Regions from separate parts of the Sphaerisporangium sp. NPDC049457 genome, predicted to be linked through region 2. Evidence: riboswitches for the same ligand, from Rfam matches in the RefSeq annotation. Region 2 holds a riboswitch; the other holds the start of a gene.

Region 1 (7,440 bases), on a different contig from region 2:
CTTCCCTGGCGAGATCGCCGAACTGAGCTTCCCCGCCCGCGCGGTCGAGGACTACACCCGCGAGCTGCTGCGCTGGGTCGACATGTCGGGGGTGCGTGACGCCGAGATGAAGGTCGTCATCGACTGCGCCGGCGGCACCTCCTCCCTGGTGCTGCCCAGCCTGCTCGGCCGGGTCGGCGTCGACGTGCTCACGGTCAACAACAGGCTGGACGACGCCTCGCCCACCGAGACGCTGGCCGAGCGGCGCAGAGACCTGCAGCGCCTGGCCGAACTGGTGGCCTCCTCCCGGGCCGCGTTCGGCGTGCGCTTCGACCCCGTCGGCGAGCGCATCTCGCTGGTCGACGAGATGGGCCAGCTGATCAGCGAGGAGCGCGCGCAGCTCGTCGTGCTCGACCTGGTCGCCGCCGAGCGGCGCGGCGGGCGGGTCGCGCTGCCGGTGACCACCACCCGCGTGGCCGAGCAGGTGTGCCGCTTCCACGGCGCCCAGGTGCAGTGGACCTCCACGGCCCTGGACGCCCTCACCTCGGCGGCGGCCGACCCCGAACTGATCTTCGCGGCCGACGGGCGCGGCGGGTTCATCGTCCCGGAGTTCGCCCCGACGGTGGACGGCCTGGCCGCGTTTTTGCGCCTGCTCGGCCTGGTCGCCCGCACCCGCCTGTCGCTCAGCCAGATCGACGCCCGCATCCCGCAGGCCAAGATGCTCAAGCGCACTGTGCCGACGCCGTGGGCGGCCAAGGGGGCGGTCATGCGCTCGGTGGTGGAGGCCGCCGACGGCCACCGCCTGGACACCACCGACGGCGTGCGGGTGGTCGAGGAGGACGGCGGCTGGGCGCTGATCCTGCCCGACCCCACCGAGGCGGTGACCCACCTGTGGGCCGAGGGGGAGGACCTGGACGTCGCCCAGAGCCTCCTCGAACGCTGGGCCCGCGTCGTGGAGCACGCCGTCGGCACCTGACCGAGGCGATGTCGAGGCGATGTTCTGCCGCGAACCGCCCGATTCCAGTCACATTCGAACGGCGCGGCGCATGGACCGGAGGCCTGCCTGGGCGGTAACTTTGGACCGGCGCGGCGAGCCGAGTCGGAGGGGAACGAGGGGCGAGCGCCGTCAACCGCACACGCGAGCCCCCCGCCTGCGAGACCCGAGCGAGCTGGCGTCAGCAGCATGTCCGAACGCGCGAGCCTGCCCTCATCTTGACCTTTGCGACTCATCAGCGTAAGTTGCGGCATTCGCAGTCTGAGCAATCATGAGAAGCGAAGAACCGAGGCACGCCGCCCAGAGCACCGTCGCCGCGACTTCGCGGTAGGAGGCCGAGCCGATCGATGCCGAGCGTCTACTGCACGCAGTGCGGGAATGCCAACCCTGAGGACGCCCGTTTCTGCTCACGGTGCGGGTCGCCGCTGAGCCGCGTCGAGAACACGCCGGGGGACACCACCTCCACGATCTCCCTGAGCGGGATCGAGGCGATGGACGGCGAGGCGACGGGACAGACGCTCATCCCCGATCGGGCGGCGGTCGAGCAACTGCCGCCCGGCACGGCCCTGCTGGTCGTGATGCGCGGGCCGAACGCCGGGAGCCGCTTCCTGCTCGACAGCGACCTCACCACAGCGGGCCGCCATCCCGAGAGCGACATCTTCCTGGACGATGTGACCGTGTCCCGCAGGCACGCCGAGTTCTACCGGCGGGGCGACTACTTCACCGCCAGGGACGTCGGCAGCCTCAACGGCACCTACGTCAACAGAGAGCGCATCGAGGAGCTGCCGCTGTCGGGCGGCGACGAAGTCCAGATCGGCAAGTTCCGGCTGGTGTTCCTCACGCGTGGGTGAGGAGGAGCGGTGATGAGCGCGCAGGCGGCCAGGGCGTTCATGAGCATCGGGGAGGTCCTCGAGGTCCTGCGGGCCGACTTCCCCGACGTCACCGTCTCCAAGATCCGCTTTCTGGAGGGCGAGGGGCTCATCGAGCCCCAGCGGTCCCCGTCGGGCTACCGCAAGTTCACCCACGCCGACGTCGAGCGCCTGCGCTACATCCTCACCGCCCAGCGCGACCGCTACCTGCCGCTGCGCGTGATCAAGGACCATCTGGAGACCGCCGAGCACGACGGCGCGGGCGGCCCGGCCCGCCCGCGCGCCGTGGGCGGTGAGGCGCCGGTCGCCGAGGTGCGGCTCAGCCGCGCCGAGCTGCTGACGGCTGCCGAGCTCGACGAGGAGACCCTCGCCGAGCTGGAGGACTACGGCCTGCTCACCCCGGTCGCCCGCTGGTACGACGCCGAAGCCCTGACCGTGGCCCGCGCCTCGGGCGCCCTGGCCAGGTTCGGCCTGCACCCCCGGCACCTGAGAGTGCTGAAGGCCGCCGCCGAGCGCGAGGCGGGGCTGGTCGAACAGGCCGTCGCGCCGCTGCTGCGGCGGCGCGCGCCGGGCGCCGCAGGGCGGGCCGAGGAGGCCGCCAGAGAGCTGTCCGCCCTGCTCCAGGAGCTGCACACCGCCCTGGTCCGCACCGGCCTGCGCGGCATTCTGGGCCGCTGACGGAGCCGCCCGGACATTTCGGGGTGCGGGGATGTTACGTTGAATTTTGCGGCGATGGTCACGCCGCGAGCCGAGAGCCGCGAGGGAACGGGCCCGGAGCGGGCCGGCGACCCAATGAGACGGAGCAGCCTGTGTTGCAGATGGAGGTCGTGGGGGTCCGCGTCGAGATGCCCTCCAACCAGCCCATAGTCCTGCTCAAGGAGGCCAAGGGCGAGCGATATCTGCCGATCTGGATTGGGATGACCGAGGCCACGGCCATCGCGCTGGCACAGGCGGAGGAGCCGCCTCCACGGCCGCTCACGCACGACTTGTTCAAGGACGTCATCGAGGCCCTCGGCGTGCGGCTGCAGGCGGTGAACATCGTCGCGTTGCGCGACGGAATCTTCTTCGCCGACCTGGTGTTCTCCAACGGGGTGGAGGTGAGCGCCCGGCCGTCCGACTCGATCGCGCTGGCGCTGCGCACCGGCGCCAGCATCTTCGCGAGCGAGGACGTCGTGCGCGAGGCCGGTGTGATCATCCCCGACGACCAGGAGGACGAGGTCGAGAAGTTCCGTGAGTTCCTTGACACGATCACCCCTGAGGACTTCGGCCGTGCGGGTTAGCCATTTCGGGCATTTACGCTTCACGACGCGCCGGGCGGGATCGTTGACTGAGCATCGCGCCAGTCCTACGGTGCAAGGGAACCCACGGTTGTAATTCATGAACCCCCAGATCAGACCGTGGGATGAGAGGAAGCCGGAGGTCCGCAGTGGCGGTCAGCAGCGGCGAGGGTAAGACGGCCGGCCAGCACGATCCAGCCCAGCGTCAGTCGGCGCGGGAACGCGCGGGCGAGCAGGGCCTGCTGTTCGACGACCGGCCGGCGTCACTGCCCGCCGACGTCGGATACCGCGGCCCGACGGCGTGCTCGGCGGCCGGCATCACCTACCGTCAGCTCGACTATTGGGCGCGCACGCAGCTCGTCGAGCCGTCGGTTCGCGCGGCGCAAGGGTCGGGGTCCCAGCGGCTCTACAGCTTCCGCGACATCCTCGTGCTCAAGGTGGTCAAGCGGTTGCTCGACACCGGCGTGTCGCTCCAGCAGATACGCACCGCCGTGCAGCACCTGCGCGAGCGCGGGGTCAACGACCTGGCGCAGATCACGCTGATGAGCGACGGGGTGAGCGTCTACGAGTGCACCTCGGCCGACGAGGTGATCGACCTGCTGGAGGGCGGCCAGGGCGTGTTCGGCATCGCCCTCGGCGGAGTGTGGCGCGAGGTCGAGGGTTCCCTGGCGGAGCTGCCGGGGGAACGCGCGGAGCCGGCCGGCCGTGACTCTTCGGAGGACCACCCAGGTGACGAGCTGGCCCGGCGCAGGAAGGCCCGCAAGACGGGCTGATCCCGAAGGTTCCGGACGGGGTGTGTTCCCCCTGTGAGAGGGGGCCGGGGCTGTCGCGTGCATATCCCTGAAGATCTACGGGGCCGGGTGGGATGGCTTCATACCCGCTGTCCAGGGATAAAACCCGGCAAAACCGAAATGTAGGGGTAACTCCCTACTCGGGGTGGGACGGTACGATTGCCGGGAAAGGCTGTTGACCCTGTGCGGGAGAGACCTGGGCACGGGCCGGCTGCGCACCCCGTGCGGCGCCGGTGAGTGACCCGGGCGCCGAAGGAGCAACCTCCCCGGAATCTCTCAGGCCTCCGTACCGCACAGGTGAGGCGACTCTGGAAAGTAGGCGTGCCCTCCAGGCGTGTCTCACCGACGGTGCAAATCCCGTATGCAGGGATGAAGCTCTCAGGTCGCGATGAGGATGTCGCGCTGACAGAGGGGGAGATCCGGCATACGCGCGCGCTCAGCGCCGGTCTCTACCCCTTGTAGGAGGGCCCCATGACCGATCGGTCACCGCTTCGCGACCTCTCCGCACCGCCCTTCGCCACCCGGCACATCGGCCCGTCGGACCTCGACCAGGCCCGCATGCTGGAGGCCGTGGGCTACGCCTCGGTGGCCGACCTGATCGCCGTGGCCGTTCCCGCCGCGATCCGCTCCGGCGAGCCGCTCGACCTGCCCGAGGCGGCGAGCGAGGAGGAGGCCCTCGCCGAGCTGCGCGCCCTGGCCGCGCGCAACAAGGTGCCCACCTCGATGATCGGCCTCGGCTACCACGACACGATCACCCCGGCGGTCATCCGGCGCAACCTGCTGGAGAACCCCGGCTGGTACACCGCCTACACCCCCTACCAGCCCGAGATCTCCCAGGGACGTCTTGAGGCCCTGCTCAACTTCCAGACCGTCGTGTCCGATCTGACCGGGCTGGACGTCGCCGGCGCCTCGCTGCTGGACGAGGCCACCGCCGCGGCCGAGGCCTTGACGCTGGCCCGCCGCGCGGGTCGTGCCAAGAGCCCGGTGTTCGTCGTGGACGCCGACGCCCTGCCGCAGACCAAGGCCGTGCTCGCCACCCGCGCCGAGCCGCTCGGCATCGAGGTCGTGGAGGCCGACCTGGCCGCCGGCCTGCCGGACGGGGAGCTGTTCGGCGTGCTGGTCCAGTACCCCGGCGCCGCGGGCAGGATCACCGACTTCCGCGCGGTGGCCGAGCAGGCGCACGCGCGCGGCGCGCTGGTGGTCGCCGCCGCCGACCTGCTCGCGCTGACGCTGATCGAGGCCCCCGGCACCCTGGGCGCCGACATCGCCGTCGGCTCCTCCCAGCGCTTCGGCGTCCCCTTCGGCTTCGGCGGCCCGCACGCCGCCTACATGTCCGTCCGCGAAGGCCTGCAGCGGCAGATGCCCGGCCGTCTGGTCGGGGTGTCCCAGGACGCCGACGGCCACCCGGCCCACCGCCTGGCCCTGCAGACCCGCGAGCAGCACATCCGCCGCGAGAAGGCCACCAGCAACATCTGCACCGCCCAGGTCCTGCTGGCCGTCATCGCCGGCATGTACGCCGTCTACCACGGCCCCGACGGGCTGCGGCGCATCGCCCAGCGCACCCACCGGCACGCCACCGTTCTCGCCGCCGGGCTGCGCGAGGGCGGCGTCGAGATCGTCCACGACGAGTTCTTCGACACCGTCCTGGCCCGCGTCCCCGGCCGCGCCGCCGAGGTCGTCGCCGCGGCGCTGGAGCGCGGGATCAACCTGCGCCAGGCCGGCCCCGACCACGTGGGCGTGAGCTGCGACGAGAAGACCACCGGCGCGCACCTGACGGCGGTGTGGGAGGCGTTCGGCGTGACCGGCGTCGTGCTGGACGACGTCGACACCTCCACCGCCGACGCCCTGCCGGCCGCGCTGCTGCGCACCACCGGCTACCTCACGCACCCGGTGTTCCAGGCCCACCGCTCCGAGACCGCGATGCTGCGCTACCTGCGCCGGCTGCAGGACAAGGACATCGCCCTCGACCGGTCGATGATCCCCCTCGGCTCGTGCACGATGAAGCTGAACGCCACCACCGAGATGGAGCCGATCACCTGGCCCGAGTTCGCCGGCGTCCACCCCTACGCCCCCGCCGACCAGGTCGAGGGCTACCTGCGGCTCATCGGCGACCTCGAGCGCTGGCTGGCCGAGGTCACCGGCTACGACGCGGTCTCGCTGCAGCCCAACGCCGGCTCGCAGGGCGAGTTCGCGGGCCTGCTCGCCATCCGGGCCTACCACAAGGCCAACGGCGAGCACGAGCGCGACGTCTGCCTCATCCCGTCCTCCGCGCACGGCACCAACGCCGCCAGCGCCGTCATGGCGGGCATGCGCGTGGTCGTCGTGGCCTGCGACGACAACGGCAACGTGGACGTCCCCGACCTCACCGCCAAGATCGAGAAGCACCGTGAGCGGCTCGCGGCCATCATGGTGACCTACCCCTCCACGCACGGGGTGTACGAGGAGACCATCACCGAGATCTGCGGCCTGGTGCACCAGGCCGGCGGGCAGGTGTACGTCGACGGCGCCAACCTCAACGCGCTGGTCGGCCTGGCCAAGCCCGGGTCCTTCGGCGCCGACGTCTCCCACCTCAACCTGCACAAGACCTTCTGCATCCCGCACGGTGGCGGCGGCCCGGGCGTCGGCCCGGTGGCCGTACGCTCCCACCTGGCCCCCTACCTGCCCGGCCACCCGTTCGAGGGCGGGCCCGTGGGCCCGGTCTCGGCCGCGCCGTACGGGTCGGCGGGCATCCTGCCGATCTCGTGGGCCTACGTCCGCATGATGGGCGCAGAAGGGCTCAAGGCGGCCACCGAGCAGGCGATCCTGTCGGCGAACTACCTCGCCCGGCGCCTCGCCCCGCACTACCCCGTGCTCTACACCGGCCGCGAGGGCCTGGTCGCCCACGAGTGCATCATCGACCTGCGCCAGATCACCAAGGAGACCGGGGTCACCGTGGACGACGTCGCCAAGCGGCTCATCGACTACGGCTTCCACGCGCCCACCATGTCGTTCCCGGTGGCGGGCACGCTCATGATCGAGCCGACCGAGAGCGAGGACCTGGCCGAGCTGGACCGGTTCGTCGACGCCATGGTCGCCATCCGCGAGGAGATCGCCAAGGTCGCCTCCGGCCGGTACGACCGGGCGGACAACCCGCTGCGGGGCGCCCCGCACACCGCCGACTGCCTGCTGGCCGACGACTGGAAGCACCCCTACACCCGCGCCGAGGCGGCCTACCCGCTGCCGTCGCTGCGCGAGAACAAGTACTGGTCGCCGGTCCGCCGCATCGACCAGGCCTACGGCGACCGCAACCTGGTATGCGCCTGCCCCCCGCTGGAGGCATACGAAGACTAGGCGACCGTCCTCGGCGGCCCGTCTGGATCGGCATAATATGTCGCGCGCGACGGCGCGCCCGCGTCGCGAGGCCCGGGGATTCCTGACGGAGAAGAGGTCCCGATGGCGGCGCACGAGGTCCGGTCCGGGCGGTCGATCGACGACGCGCGACGGCTCGCCGAGAGCGGCGAGCTGGAGGCGGCCGCCGAGATCTTCGCCGA
Region 2 (7,440 bases):
CGACCTCGGGCCGCTGATCAGCGCCGAGCACCGTGAGCGGGTGGCCTCGTTCGTGACCGGCGCCCCGCGCTTCCAGGGGACGTGCCCGGCGGGCAAGGGCTTCTGGTATCCCCCGACCGTGCTCACCCACGACTCGCTGGACGAGCGCGCGTTCACCGAAGAGATCTTCGGGCCCGTGGTCAGCGTCGTCCCGTTCGACGGCGAGGCGGAGGCCGTCCGCATCGCCAACGACACCCAGTACGGCCTTTCCGGGTCGATCTGGACGCGGGACGTGGGACGCGCCCTGCGGACGGCCCGCGCGATCGAGGCCGGCAACCTGTCGGTCAACTCCCACTCGTCGGTCCGCTACTGGACGCCCTTCGGCGGCTACAAGCAGTCGGGGCTCGGCCGCGAGCTGGGCCCGGACGCGCTCGCCGCCTTCACCGAGACCAAGAACGTCTTCATCGCGCACTGACCTCCGGCAGCGGAGGGACATCGGGAATCCACATCCAGGGAGTTCGCCACCATGCAACGTCTGCGCGACCGCGTCGCCGTCATCACGGGTGCGGCGGGGGGCATCGGCCTCGCCACGGCCCGCCGCTTCGCCGAGGAGGGCGCCAAGGTCGTGTGCGCCGACCTCGACGAGGAGGGCGGCACGAAGATCGCCGAAGAGGTCGGGGGCCTGTTCGTCCGGGCCGACGTGACCAGCGAGGACGACGTCGCGGGGATGTTCCGCACGGCGTTCGACACCTACGGCGCCGTGGACGTCGCCTTCAACAACGCCGGCATCTCCCCGCCCGACGACGACTCCATCCTGACCACGGGCATGGACGCCTGGCGGCGGGTGCAGGACGTCAACCTGACCAGCGTGTACCTCTGCTGCAAGCACGCCATCCCGTACATGCGGCGGCAGGGCAAGGGGTCGATCATCAACACCGCGTCGTTCGTGGCGGTGATGGGGTCGGCGACCTCGCAGATCTCCTACACCGCCTCCAAGGGCGGCGTGCTCGCCATGTCCCGCGAGCTGGGCGTCCAGTTCGCCCGCGAGGGCATCCGGGTCAACGCGCTGTGCCCGGGGCCGGTGAACACGCCGCTGCTGCAGGAGCTGTTCGCCAAGGATCCCGAACGGGCGCAGCGGCGCCTGGTGCACATCCCGCTGGGCCGGTTCGCCGAGGCCTCCGAGATCGCCGCCGCCGTCGCGTTCCTGGCCTCCGACGACGCCAGCTTCATCACCGGCGCGGAGTTCCTGGTGGACGGCGGCATCTCCGGCGCCTACGTGACCCCGCTGTAGCCTGCGCACATGTCGCGACCCGTCATCGGCGTCACCTGCTACGTCGAACCCGCCGCCTTCACGGTCTGGCGGACGCCGGCGGCGCTGCTGCCGTACACCTACGTCGAGCACGTCGTGCGGGCGGGCGGCCAGCCGGTCATCCTGCCCCCGGCGGGCGACCCCGCGTCGCTGGCCGGGCGGCTGGACGGCCTGATCGTGGCCGGAGGCGGGGACGTCGACCCCGGCAGGTACGGGGAGCGCCCGCACCCACAGACCGGCTATGTCCGGCAATTTCGCGATGAGGCGGAGTTCGGGCTGGTCGGCACCGCGCTGGACGAAGGGCTGCCGCTGCTCGCCGTGTGCCGGGGCATGCAGGTGCTGAACGTCCACCTCGGCGGCACCCTGCACCAGCACCTTCCCGACGTGGTCGGCCACGGCGGCCACTCCCCCGCGCCCGGCGAGTTCGGCCACCTGCCGGTCCGCCCGGTGCCGGGCACCGTCCTGTCCAAGGTGCTGGGCGAGGACCAGGTCGGCGCCGCCCACTACCACCACCAGGCCGTCGACCGCCTCGGCGCGGGCCTCACCGTGGCGGCGACCTGCGACGACGGCACCGTGGAGGCCGTGGAGCTGGCCGGTCACCCCTTCGCGCTGGCCGTGCAGTGGCATCCCGAGGCGGGCGAGGAAGGTCATCTGTTCGAGGCGCTCGTCGCCGCCGCGACGTCGGGCGAGCGGCATTGGTAGGGTGTGCGAGAACACCGGTGATCCCGTGCGGGAGAGCGTCCTGACATCCGGTCAGGACCCCTGAAGGAGCAAGTCCTCCCCGCGAACCTCACAAGGCAAAGGACCGCGCGGGCCAGGTGATCTCTGGAAAGCAGGCTTCTCCGCAGAGCCTCGCCGAAGGTGAAAGTCCGGCAAAACCCGGGCGAAACTCTCAGGCACCGATGACAGAGGGGGAGGATGCTCTCATCCAACCCTGTCTGAGGTGCCCATCATGTCCCGACCCACACCGCTCCGCGAGGTGCACGAGAGCCTCGGCGCGACGCTCACCGACTTCGCCGGCTGGCTGATGCCGCTGCGCTACGGCAGCGAGTCCGCCGAGCACAACGCGGTGCGCACGGCCGCGGGCCTGTTCGACCTCTCCCACATGGGCGAGATCTTCCTCACCGGGCCGCAGGCGGCCGAGGCGCTGGACTACGCGCTGGTGGGCAACCTGTCGGCGCTGGAGCCCGGCCGGGCCCGCTACACCATGATCTGCGCCCCCACCGGGGGCGTGCTGGACGACCTGATCGTCTACCGCCTGGCCGCCGAGGAGTTCCTCGTCGTGGCCAACGCCTCCAACTACGAGCAGGTGGCCGCCGAGCTCACCCGGCGCGCCGAGGGCTTCCAGGCCGACGTGCACGACCGCTCCGCCGAGTACGCGCTGATCGCCGTCCAGGGGCCGCGCGCGCAGGAGATCCTCGGCACGCTCACCGACGCCGACCTGCCCGGGTTGAAGTACTACGCGGGCCTGCCGGGCACCGTCGCCGGCATCGAGGCGCTCATCGCCCGCACCGGCTACACCGGCGAGGACGGCTTCGAGCTGTTCGTCGCCGCCGGCGACGCCGTGCAGCTGTGGCAGGAGCTCACCAAGGCCGGCGACTCCTACGGCCTGCGCCCCGCCGGGCTGTCCGCCCGTGACACCCTGCGCCTGGAGGCCGGCATGCCGCTGTACGGCAACGAGCTGGACGCCGGCCTCACCCCCTTCGACGCCGGCCTCGGCCGCGTCGTGCGGTTCGACAAGGCCGGCGACTTCGTCGGCCGCGCGGCGCTCGCGCCGCTCAAGGACGTGCCTCCGCGCCGGCGCCTCACCGGCCTGGTCGCGCGGGGCCGCCGAGTGCCGCGCCACGGCTACCCCGTGGTGCTGCTGACCGACGGCACCGTCGTTGGGGAGGTCACCAGCGGCGCGCCCTCGCAGTCCCTCGGCAAGCCGATCGCGATGGCCTACGTGGACACCAACGTGTCCGAGGGCCTGGCGGTCGACATCCGTGGTAGCCATGAACCGGTCGACGTGATTGACCTGCCTTTTTACCGGAGGAGCAAGTGAGCAGCATTCCCGAGGAGCTCAGCTACACCAAGGAGCACGAGTGGGTGGCCGGTCTTGACGACGGCCTCACCGTGACCGTGGGCATCACGGCGTTCGCCGCGGATGCGCTGGGCGATGTGGTCTTCGTCCAGCTGCCGGAGGTGGGCGGCACCGTCGAGGCGGGCGACGCCGTGGGCGAGGTCGAGTCCACCAAGTCCGTCAGCGACATCTACGCGCCGGTCAGCGGCGAGATCGTCGAGGTCAACCAGACCGTCGTGGACGACCCGTCGCTGGTCAACTCCGACCCCTACGGCGACGGGTGGCTGTTCCGGGTGCGCATCGAGGGCACCCCCGAGGAGCTCCTCACCGCCGAGGAGTACACCACCGTCACGACGTCCGACTCCTGACCCTTCCACCATCCGTCCAGACCACCGTCGCCGGCCGGCCATCCCAACCGGCCGGCCGGTCGGTGCGCGAATGCGCACAACAGATGCGTAGCCCACGCTCATCCGGGCATCCCTCGCACGACACGTTCCAAAGGACGGAAGATCAATGGCGATCAGCGTCTTCGACCTGTTCAAGATCGGCATAGGGCCGTCCAGCTCCCACACGGGCGGCCCGATGGCGGCGGCCCACAAGTTCGCCCGCGGCCTGCACCAGGACGGGCTGCTGGAGAAGACCGCGCGGGTCGAGGTCATCCTGTACGGCTCGCTCGGCCTGACCGGCAAGGGGCACGGCAGCGACAAGGCGGTGCTGCTCGGCCTGTCCGGCGAGAAGCCCGAGCTGGTCGACGTGGACACCGTCGACGATCGGCTCGCGCGGATGCGCGCCTCCGGCACCGTCGAGCTGTACGGCACACGCGAGATCCCGTTCGTCGTCGGCGAGCACCTGGTGTTCGAGCGCAAGATCTCGCTCCCGCACCACCCCAACGGCATGCGCTTCACCGCCTTCACCGCCGAGGGCGAGCCGGTCCGCGAGAAGGTCTACTACTCGGTGGGCGGCGGGTTCGTCGTGGACGAGAACGCCACCGGCGCCGACCGCATCAAGCCGGACGACACCGAGCTGCCGTACCCGTTCACCACGGGGGCCGAGCTGCTGCGGCACTGTGCTGAGACCGGGCTGTCGATCTCTGGGCTCATGCTGGAGAACGAGAAGGCCTTCGGCCGCACCGAGGAGCAGATCAAAGCGGACCTGCTGAACCTCTGGAACGTCATGTCGGAGTCCGTGCGCCGCGGCACCGCCAAAGAGGGCGTGCTCCCCGGCGGCCTCAAGGTCAAGCGGCGGGCCAACCAGATGCTCAGGCGGCTGCAGAGCGAGGCCACGGAGAAGGACCCCCTCCAGGCGATGGACTGGGTCACCCTGTTCGCCCTCGCCGTGAACGAGGAGAACGCCGCGGGCGGCCGCATCGTCACCGCCCCCACCAACGGCGCCGCCGGCATCATCCCCGCCGTGCTGACGTACTACGACCGCTTCACGCCGCGGTCCGACGACGACGGCGTCATCCGCTTCCTGCTCACGGCCGGCGCGATCGGCGTGCTGTTCAAGGAGAACGCCTCCATCTCGGGCGCCGAGGTCGGCTGCCAGGGCGAGGTCGGCTCGGCCTGCTCGATGGCCGCCGCCGGCCTGACCGAGGCGCTCGGCGGCACCCCCGAACAGGTCGAGAACGCCGCCGAGATCGGCATCGAGCACAACCTCGGCCTCACCTGCGACCCGATCGGCGGCCTGGTGCAGATCCCCTGCATCGAGCGCAACGCGGTCGCGTCCATCAAGGCCATCACCGCCGCCCGCATCGCCCTGCGCGGCGACGGCCGCCACTTCGTGGCCCTGGACAAGGCCATCAAGACGATGCGCGACACCGGCCGCGACATGCTCGACAAGTACAAGGAGACCAGCCGCGGCGGCCTGGCCGTCAACGTCATCGAATGCTGACCACCGGCGCCCAGCCCTTCACAGTGGCGACGCCGGTTCACATCATCGGAGCGCCTCTCGCGGCCCTTGCCGCAATAACGACGATCGGGCCGGTCCGCCGTCAACGTCACCGAACACCGCCCCGAGGTTCGAGAAGATCGACCACGGACAGCTCCGTCTCTCCGCCCACGAGACTCAAGGCGACCTCCGCTCGCGCCGCGAGATCCAGCGGGGCAAGACCCTTCACTTGGCCGGCGTGGACGATGCGGTCCAGCCCTGCTCCGACCAGCGGCGCGGCCGTCCGCAGAGAGGCGTCCAAGGCGACGCCCTGCATGGCGCCACCGTGCAGGACGATGTTGCGCGTCCGGTAAAGCCGACGCAGCGCGATGCGATACGTGGCCATCACCTCACCCAGCACCCCGCGTGGGTCGGCGATCAACGCCGCCATCCGCTGCGCAGCCGGAGCATCGCTGTGCCGGGTCCGGACGCCGGAGAAGTCGAGCACTGATGGGCCGGACCGCCGAAGGGCCTCGGCGACGCACCTTGCCCGTTCCTGATTCGTCACACAGGTGGCGATTCGACGGGCAAGGTCGTCGGCTTCTTGTGGCCTGTGACGATGGGCCAATGCGGTGAGTTCGGCTCGTGGCCAGGAGCAGGCGATGATGGCGGCCAGGCGGTCCGCGGCGACGGCCTTGCCCGAGCGCTCCGACTCCGCCGGATCATCAGGATGCGATAGCAACGCCTCAACGGCCGCCCAAGAACCGGCCACGGCAGGCCCGAGCGGCCCCTTGTTGATGGGTGCGGCGAGTTCGAGAGCTTCGTCGATGGGGCTCCGGCAGCCGTCAACACGGTAAAGGTGTCCCTCATGGACGAGGCTGAGAACATCCGCGCCCCGCGCCGGCGGCTCGAACGGCACCGGTCGCGAGTGTCCGGCCACCCAGATGAACGGCAAGGGGGTGATCCCTCCCCGGTTACGACGCAGGAACAACGAGCGCGCGATCATACGTTCGACCATCTGCCGGGCCTGTTCGGCCGCCCCGAACCGTAGCGGATGGACACACCCGTGTTATGCTGTCTCACACACTTGGAGGGGCACTCGCCGTCACGGCCACTGCCCCTCTTTTTATTGCCCGGAACCGGGGCCACGGCGATCCATGAAGTTCACCGCCTCGCCACAGAGACGACCCACGGCAGCCTGGCCGTCAATGTCACCGAATGCTGACCGCCGAGGCACCCCGAGACCTCCTTCGCGGCCTCGGCCCGCTCTTGGTTGGGCCGTTCTTGCCGCTCTGTCGTCGACGAGCGCTCCTCATGTCGTGGATGCCGGCAAGCAGTATGCCCGGTCCCTCAGCGCCGAGGGTCAGCACCGTCAGGGTCGGCGGGGTGTCTCGGACGGACGGTGCCATGTCACATAGGTGGATCAGGGTGATGTCGATCACATAAAGGAATCTTGTCGACAATGCGGACACTCATGGAGATTGCGGATGTCCCCTAGTTGTGCTGGAGGCACCGCTTGCCGCATATACGCGCCGCCCTCATCGGCTTCTCCCTGGCCATGGTGGGCGGCACGCCCGCCCACGCGGCCACCGCCCCCGCCATCACCGTGGAGCAAGGGCGGAGCCAGCCGGTCTTCTCCTACGCTGACGCCGTCCGCGAGCACGTCTATGTCGAGTCGAGCGTCGACAGCGACTCCGATGGCAGGCTCGACCGCGTCCGTGTCGACGTCATCAGGCCCAAGGAGTCGGGGCCCGGCCTGAAAGTGCCGGTGATCATCGACGAGAGCCCGTACTACGACAACTCCGGCCGGGGCAACGAGGCCGAGCGGAAGGTCTACGACGCCGCGGGCAACCTCGCCAAGTTCCCGCTGTTCTACGACAACTACTTCGTGCCGCGGGGTTACGCCGTCCTCAACGTCGACATGGTCGGCACCACGAGGTCCGAGGGCTGCCCGGACGTCGGTGGACGGGCCGACGTGCTGGGCGGCAAGGCCGTCATCGACTGGCTGAACGGCCGCGCCGTCGCCTACCGGGAGGACGGCACGCCCGCCGTCGCCGACTGGACCACCGGCAAGGCCGGGATGATCGGCAAGTCCTACGACGGCACGCTGGCCAACGCCGTGGCGGCGACCGGCGTCGAAGGGCTGGAAACGATCGTCCCGATCTCGGCGATCAGCTCCTGGTACAAATACCAGCGCTCCAACGGCGTCGTCTACAACTACGAC

The links. Region 2 has a riboswitch for glycine ahead of gcvT (glycine cleavage system aminomethyltransferase GcvT). Riboswitches for the same ligand answer to the same signal wherever they lie in the genome.
Region 1: another riboswitch for glycine. It lies ahead of gcvP (aminomethyl-transferring glycine dehydrogenase); the one in region 2 lies ahead of gcvT (glycine cleavage system aminomethyltransferase GcvT).

What each region holds. Positions count from the first base shown of each region.
Region 1 covers NZ_JBVJHR010000017.1:61,375-68,814, reverse strand. Annotated here, with positions in the region: gene ACZ6QO_RS25780 (sugar phosphate nucleotidyltransferase) at 1-955, shown strand, start outside; gene ACZ6QO_RS25775 (FHA domain-containing protein) at 1,321-1,824, shown strand; gene ftsR (transcriptional regulator FtsR) at 1,837-2,520, shown strand; gene ACZ6QO_RS25765 (bifunctional nuclease family protein) at 2,652-3,122, shown strand; gene ACZ6QO_RS25760 (MerR family transcriptional regulator) at 3,269-3,892, shown strand; glycine riboswitch at 4,087-4,212, shown strand; gene gcvP (aminomethyl-transferring glycine dehydrogenase) at 4,382-7,240, shown strand; gene ACZ6QO_RS25750 (tetratricopeptide repeat protein) at 7,343-7,440, shown strand, end outside.
Region 2 covers NZ_JBVJHR010000009.1:110,353-117,792, forward strand. Annotated here, with positions in the region: gene ACZ6QO_RS15945 (aldehyde dehydrogenase family protein) at 1-454, shown strand, start outside; gene ACZ6QO_RS15950 (3-oxoacyl-ACP reductase) at 506-1,270, shown strand; gene ACZ6QO_RS15955 (gamma-glutamyl-gamma-aminobutyrate hydrolase family protein) at 1,280-1,990, shown strand; glycine riboswitch at 2,009-2,106, shown strand; glycine riboswitch at 2,107-2,207, shown strand; gene gcvT (glycine cleavage system aminomethyltransferase GcvT) at 2,241-3,332, shown strand; gene gcvH (glycine cleavage system protein GcvH) at 3,329-3,718, shown strand; gene ACZ6QO_RS15970 (L-serine ammonia-lyase) at 3,864-5,240, shown strand; gene ACZ6QO_RS15975 (hypothetical protein) at 5,347-6,222, opposite strand; gene ACZ6QO_RS15980 (Xaa-Pro dipeptidyl-peptidase) at 6,733-7,440, shown strand, end outside.